3 regions of the Paenibacillus sp. FSL R10-2734 genome follow, and region 2 is predicted to be linked to each of the others. Evidence: riboswitches for the same ligand, from Rfam matches in the RefSeq annotation. Region 2 holds a riboswitch; each other region holds the start of a gene.
The links. A riboswitch is a leader RNA that binds a small molecule or an ion and turns the genes downstream of it on or off. The one in region 2 is predicted to bind cyclic di-GMP.
Positions count from the first base shown of each region.

Region 1: another riboswitch for cyclic di-GMP. It lies ahead of NSS67_RS12520 (thiamine pyrophosphate-binding protein); the one in region 2 lies ahead of NSS67_RS06065 (hypothetical protein).
Region 3: another riboswitch for cyclic di-GMP. It lies ahead of NSS67_RS29625 (glycosyl hydrolase); the one in region 2 lies ahead of NSS67_RS06065 (hypothetical protein).

Region 1 is NZ_CP150170.1:2,887,271-2,889,475, forward strand. It holds gene NSS67_RS12520 (thiamine pyrophosphate-binding protein) at 1-1,343, opposite strand, end outside; cyclic di-GMP riboswitch class I at 1,462-1,557, opposite strand; gene NSS67_RS12525 (HAMP domain-containing methyl-accepting chemotaxis protein) at 1,747-2,205, opposite strand, start outside.
Region 2 is NZ_CP150170.1:1,331,399-1,333,603, reverse strand. It holds gene NSS67_RS06070 (oligopeptide:H+ symporter) at 1-768, opposite strand, end outside; cyclic di-GMP riboswitch class I at 1,060-1,149, shown strand; cyclic di-GMP riboswitch class I at 1,242-1,331, shown strand; gene NSS67_RS06065 (hypothetical protein) at 1,387-2,031, shown strand; gene NSS67_RS06060 (MucBP domain-containing protein) at 2,110-2,205, opposite strand, start outside.
Region 3 is NZ_CP150170.1:6,815,971-6,818,175, reverse strand. It holds gene NSS67_RS29630 (sugar phosphate nucleotidyltransferase) at 1-421, shown strand, start outside; cyclic di-GMP riboswitch class I at 742-821, shown strand; gene NSS67_RS29625 (glycosyl hydrolase) at 834-2,205, shown strand, end outside.

The DNA of each region.
Region 1 (2,205 bases), 1.6 Mb from region 2:
GTATTAATCTCCGCGCCAAGCATCATAAAGCAACCATCACCTGCAATGCAGAAGATAGTTTCTTCTGGAGCAGCAACTTTTGCGCCGATAGCCATACCGATGGAATTACCCATACAAGCAAAGTAAGCATCGAAAACAAAACTGCCCGGTTTCTTAACCTTGAACCATTTCGCGGCATGGAAACCGTGGCTTCCATCATCAACAAAGACGGTACTGTTATAGGGAATCAAATCACTCATCGTACTCAAGACCGATGCAAGTGAAAGGCCTGGTAAAATCGGAAGCTCTTCGGAATAATCGACATTTGTGGCAACTTCGCGTTTTGTGATGTTGTTCGTGTCGATATGATTGAGATAGCAAACCAGATTATCACGTAGATCTCCAGTGACTGGGATCGTGTTAGAGAACAATATTTTGCCGACAAAGGTCGGATCGCTATCAAATTGAATTAGTGTTTTCGGATGATTTTCCCGTTTAAGATTACAAATAGTCATATCACTTAGGCGTGAGCCGAGAACGATAAATAGATCACTTTGATTCAGCAAGTCATCCCCATGGGTACAACCGCCTACTCCAATTGGACCGTGATAGAGTGGATGATCCCAAGCTATAGCCCCTTTACCACCTGGAGATGTAACTACAGGAATATTAAATGTTTCCGCTAATTGAATCAGCTCACTATGTGCTCCTGAGCGGTTAACTCCTTTACCGGCGATAATTAATGGATTCTTTGAGTTGTTAATAGCTTCAAGGAACCGGTCGATATTCGCGAAGCTAACCAGTGATTCCCGCTCAGGGATCACAATATTACACTCCTCCAGCAATTCTGTTTGAACATCAAAAGGGATACAAAGATGAACTGGACCGCGATTGCCGCTCAGAGCAATGGATATCGCATGATTAAAAATCGTGCTAAAGTGATCTCCACGTTCAATAAGCTTGCTAAACAAGGTAGCAGGTCTAAACATATCTGCTAAATCAGCTAGATAAGAGGAAGAGTCCTGACATTGTGGAATACCAAGCTCTTTAATGGATTGGTGTCCGGTAATAAATAGGACAGGTAAGTTGTTAGCCTTCGCATGTGCCGCTGCTGTAAGCAGGTTTGTTCCACCAGGACCGGAAGTACCAAAAGCTACACCTATATTTCCAGTTTTTAGCGCATACCCAGCTGCTTCGAATCCTGAGCTTGTTTCGTGTCGCCCAGGAATAAATTCAATACCGTAATCTACCATTTTAAGAACGATTGGACAAATAGATTTACCAATAATACCAAAGGAATGGGTAACACCAAGTTTCCTTAGTGCTTCCGACATGTAATCTGCGACTGTCTTCAAAAAGTACACCTCACAAGTTGATTATTATTTGAATAAAAAACAATAGAAAACCTGTGCTCAAAAATAGGGCACAGGTTGGAAGCATGAATCGCCATAGAGACCGAACAATAGTCCAGTCGTCTTGGTTTTCAGCAACCTGGCAGTCATGGCCTCAAATTAAAAATGAGGCTGTAGATCCATGGCTTTGCGTCATCCTCTTTCGAAGATTTTGCCAATATTAATTTAAAATTTATAAGAAGAATTTTCCTTTACAATATATTCCTCGAGATCCTTTGTCAATATATACTCGCAAATTAACTCGAATTTTGACGAAAATCTTGTCTAACATTTGAAATAATGGACAGAAAAAAACCGCCACCTAAGTCAAACTTAGGGGCAGTTAAAGGGTATGTTGATAAGGATAGTCAGTTATTTAAAATTTGAAGATATGGATTGTCTTCTGTAAATTAAATACCGCCGTTGTCATTTTCTCGGTTTCTTCTGCGACGGACTGCAGGGCATTAATCTGTTCATTCATAGCGGCTGATACTTCTTCTGTGCCCGCAGCGGTTTGCTGAGTGATCGCAGAGATATTCTCTATTGCACTTGAGATTTTCAAGGCACTTTCCAACATAAGATCACTTTCTGCAGAGAAGGAAGAAATCTGCTCGGTAATATACTGTACACTTTGCACAATTTGCGCAAAGATATGAGCGGATTGAGTGATCATTTCATTCTGTACCTGTACGACTTCTTCGTTGATAGCGATATTGTCAATTGCTTGTTTAATATCAGTTTCGATGCTCCGAACCAAGCCGAAGACTTCCTTCGTTGAAGCCGTGGATTCCTCAGCGAGCTTACGAACCTCCTGTGCGACAACAGCAAATCCTCG
Region 2 (2,205 bases):
CTTAGCGACTATGAGTATAGCAATAATGCCAAGTATCACTACAAGAATAGCTAAAAAGATACTGAAGATTTTCTTGAATTGTCCCTTTTCAAGTGGACTGACAGGTTTCGCACCCAATGTGCCAAAGAATTTGTGCTGCGTGAAGAAAATGACTGCACCATACATAAAGGCAAAGAATGCGGCAATCCCAAATCCGATATGATAGTTACTCATCCCAATTTGACCTACGATAACCGGTGTAATTACACCTGCAACCGTGTTCATAAATTGATGTATAGTAAAAGCGGCATCACGGCGTCCATTGTCGGTTTTACGATAGAGTTGCCCTGTTAAGGAAGCATTACTCGCCCCCATGATTGGCAAAGATAATAGAAATAATGCAACAATAGCAAAAATTCTACCCTGCCCTAAGCTTGCAACAGGAATGGCGAGCAGCAGGAACGCGCTCCCTTTCACTATATTACCTATAATTAGAGCTTTTCGCATACCAAGCACTCGGTCGGCAAGCCAACTACCCAGAATAACAAACAGACTGTTACAAGCGGCCATCGCTGTAATCATCTGAGCTGCATTACCCTCGGAGAACCCAAGCCCTTTAGTATATGGAGTATAGAGATAGAAAATCATTATCGCATAAAAAGCGCCCCAAGCAGCGGAGTTGAAGAAGTTCCCTACAGCTAAAGCTCCTATACCTTTAGGATGTCCAAAAAAACCTTTGTCCGATCTTATTGTATCTAAACTCATGTCTTTGCTCTCAACTCTATCCATTTCCAGCAACCTTTCAATATTTTCTTGTTAGCCTTTTTTAATAGATTTAATATAGCAATTATTCAAATACAAATCGGTAGTGAATAGTTAGGATGAGTGGAGAATATGTACTTAGTTTGGATCTCTTGTAGATTACCTGACATCATATGAAAGATAAAATTCACAACCCTAAAAAATAGAAATAACCCAACCTCTTCTAGCTGAAGTGTATGATAAATCACATTGACTAATTGGTATTAAACAACTACTCTAATAGTAGATACTCTAGTATTAATTACCTACTACATTACATAATGATAAAGGCAAAACTATCGAAAGATAGTGACGCAAAGCTATAGGGGCTAACGCGAGGAAGACTCGCCATGCCAGCCAGTTACCGACATAGAAGTACGACGTGATAATACGTTCCTAACCCTTCTTATTTCGGTAAGAAGGGTTTTTTGAGCATTCACAACTTCATTTTGTCAACTCCACATTGACAAAGGCAAACCCATCGAGAGATGGCGACGCAAAGCTATAGGGGCTAACGTGAGGAAGACTCACCATGCCAGCCAGTTACCAATTCTAAGCTAACACACTCACTGTAGTGGCGTTCTGCTTGCAAAAGGAGTGTTCATAATGAACAGAACCAAATGCGTACGTATGATGATCATAGCGTTATTGATTATTGCACTATTCCCAACCAACTTAGCACATGCTAAGAACGCTTTATCAGATCAATTGATCGTGCTGCCACAAAGCAATTACAATGAAAAGTTAGCCACTGCGATGATATCGCGTATTGAAAGAATTCCAGCACCTATTTTAAAAACCCTTGCAGATAAAGGTGTGAAAATAAAATTAACGAACGACATCATTACCAATGAACCGGAACTACGCTATCTCAAAGGAGTAACACCAAGAGGCTGGGAAGATACTGGGCTCACTTGGGATGATGCACCTGGTGTTAGTGAGCAGAACGTTGTTGTTCGGATTGGCTACAGCAAAAAAGGACAAGGTCACAATTCATTCAACCTCGAGATTCACGAGACCATGCACGCCGTAGATCGTTTCGTATTTAATACCGTGAGTGACTCACAACAATTTAAAGATATTTTCAATAAAGAAGCAGCGTTAAACTATAACGACAATTATGTATCAGCTTATCCTAATGAATATTTCGCTGAGAGCGCAAGCTTATATGTCTATAATGATGCAACGCGTGAGCAGTTGAAGAAGGATGCTCCGCTTACTTACGATTTCATGAAAAAGCTATTTAATTGATGAGACAGCTTATTTCAAATATACAAAAGCTCCCCCCTGTTGAGAAACAGAGAGGAGCTTTTTTGTGTTAGTTATTCATTACTCAGGATATACATAAGCGGGCTTAATTTCTTGCCAAGTCTCGAAGCCGTCCGTATCTCTAGTGTAGAGATGATTAGTCGTAGCTTCCATTAC
Region 3 (2,205 bases), 1.8 Mb from region 2:
GGCGGAGAGCCCACGGATTAAAGAAGTGCTGAAGACCTTTGAACAGAGACCGATGTACGAGGAACGCCGCTGGGGCCATTACAAGGTTATTGATTATGTGAAATATGATGAGGGCAACGAAGTGCTGACCAAACGGATTTTTATATCCGAGGGGAATAATATCAGCTATCAATTACATCGCAAGCGTAGTGAAATTTGGACGATCGTTAGCGGTGAAGCAAGTATTGTGCTGAATGAGAAAAAACACAATGTAAAGGCTGGGGATGTGGTACGTATACCGGAAGGAACGAAGCACGCTATCCTTGCTTTGACTGATGTTGAGTTTATAGAGGTACAGACGGGTTCTGAACTAGTAGAAGAAGATAATATTCGTATTACTTTAGACTGGAATGATATAGAACTACAACAATTCATTTCATAGGTCTAACCTATCTATTTAACCAATCCGAAATTTCTTGAAACAGGTAAAATGACTCAATTATCTAAAAAAGTCATAAAAACTCTAATTATATCATTAAATGGTGTCGATATTTACGGTGAGAGAAATTATTTCTCTATAGTGCGAGTTCAAAAAGTACGGTTTTCAGCACCGAGAAGATTGGATGAAGGTAGAAACTGAGGAGCGGAGCGTAGTGGAAGCTACGTGAGCACCGGAAGTTTCGCCTGAATTCAATATTCGATGTCGAATAATCTTCTTGGAATACTTCGTGATCAAAAGCGGACTTTTTGAACAACCTCTATAAACTGAAAAGGCAAACCTATCGAAAGGTAGGGACGCAAAGCTAAAGGGCCTTCGAAAGAGTGGCAGCCTGGCTACCGAAAGGGAGATCATTTTGAAAGCTTACCGCACGTATCGATTGTTTGGCGCATTTCTGTCTCTAGTCCTGTTTCTGACTGCACTTCCGCTTACTGTTGGAATTTCGCCGTCTGTTGTCATAGCTGCTTCAAATTCTGAAACGCCAGTTACCCCAGGAGCCTCTCCTGAAGCTGTAAAGCTACTTAACTATTTTTATTCGATCTCAGGAAAAGGTATCCTTGCAGGTCAACATGACTATTTAGAAAGTCCAGATGAAATTAACAATATGTTAAAGGGAACTAGCGGACAATATGCGGCTCTTCACGGTTATGAGCTGGGTGCGATCAGTGGTCAGTCAGAAGGAACGATGGCCTGGCAACGTCAAAATGTGGTGAACAGCGCCATCAACTGGAATAAAGCGGGCGGCATTGTAGCTATGACCTTCCATGCTAATCTGCCGGGCACCTCTTATGACTGGGATAATGTAAAAAAGACACTTAGCCAGCGTGAGTTTGACAGTTACGTTACTCCGGGTACCAAGCAATATAATAGTCTGATCGCAGAACTTGATAAGGTGGCAGTATCCCTCAAAAGCTTGCGCGATGCCAATGTTCCGGTGCTTTGGAGACCCTATCATGAAATGAACGGGAACTGGTTCTGGTGGGGGAAGAAAAATAACTTTGCTGAACTTTGGAATATTATGTATGACCGTTTTGTTAACGTTCATAAATTAAATAATTTGTTATGGGTATGGAATCCGAATGCTCCCAACGTTTGGTCAGATCCTTATACGCTAACTTATCCAGGCGCTGATAAAGTAGATATTCTGGCAGCAGATATATACGATAATGATTACCAGCAAAAATACTATGACAGCTTGTTGAATCTAGCCGCAGGCAAACCGATTGCGATCGGGGAGAATGGTGAAATGCCTAATGTGGAGAAGCTTCAGCAATCACAAAGTAAATGGACGTATATGATGACCTGGGGGAAAATGCTTTACGAGAATAACAGTTCAGACACAATCAAAACATTTATGAATAGCAACTATACCGTGACTAGAGATAAATTAAATACTAGTCTGGCACCCACACCTAGCGCAACACCGGCGCCTTCCGAAGAAGAGGGAGAGGCAGCAATTCCTCTCGCGAAGGGGCTTGTAGGAGAGTATTACAACAACATGCAGTTGTCGGGAGCAGCAGCTCTAACTAGAACTGATGCAATAATCGATTTTAATTGGCGTCAAGGACCGCCGGATGCCGCGCTCGGGATTGATCGTTTTTCCATACGTTGGAGTGGAAAAATCAAACCTTTATACGATGAGCAATATACAATTTACACTACCTCAGATGATGGCATCCGTGTTTGGGTGAATGGGGAATCCGTGATTGATAGTTGGACTAAGCAAA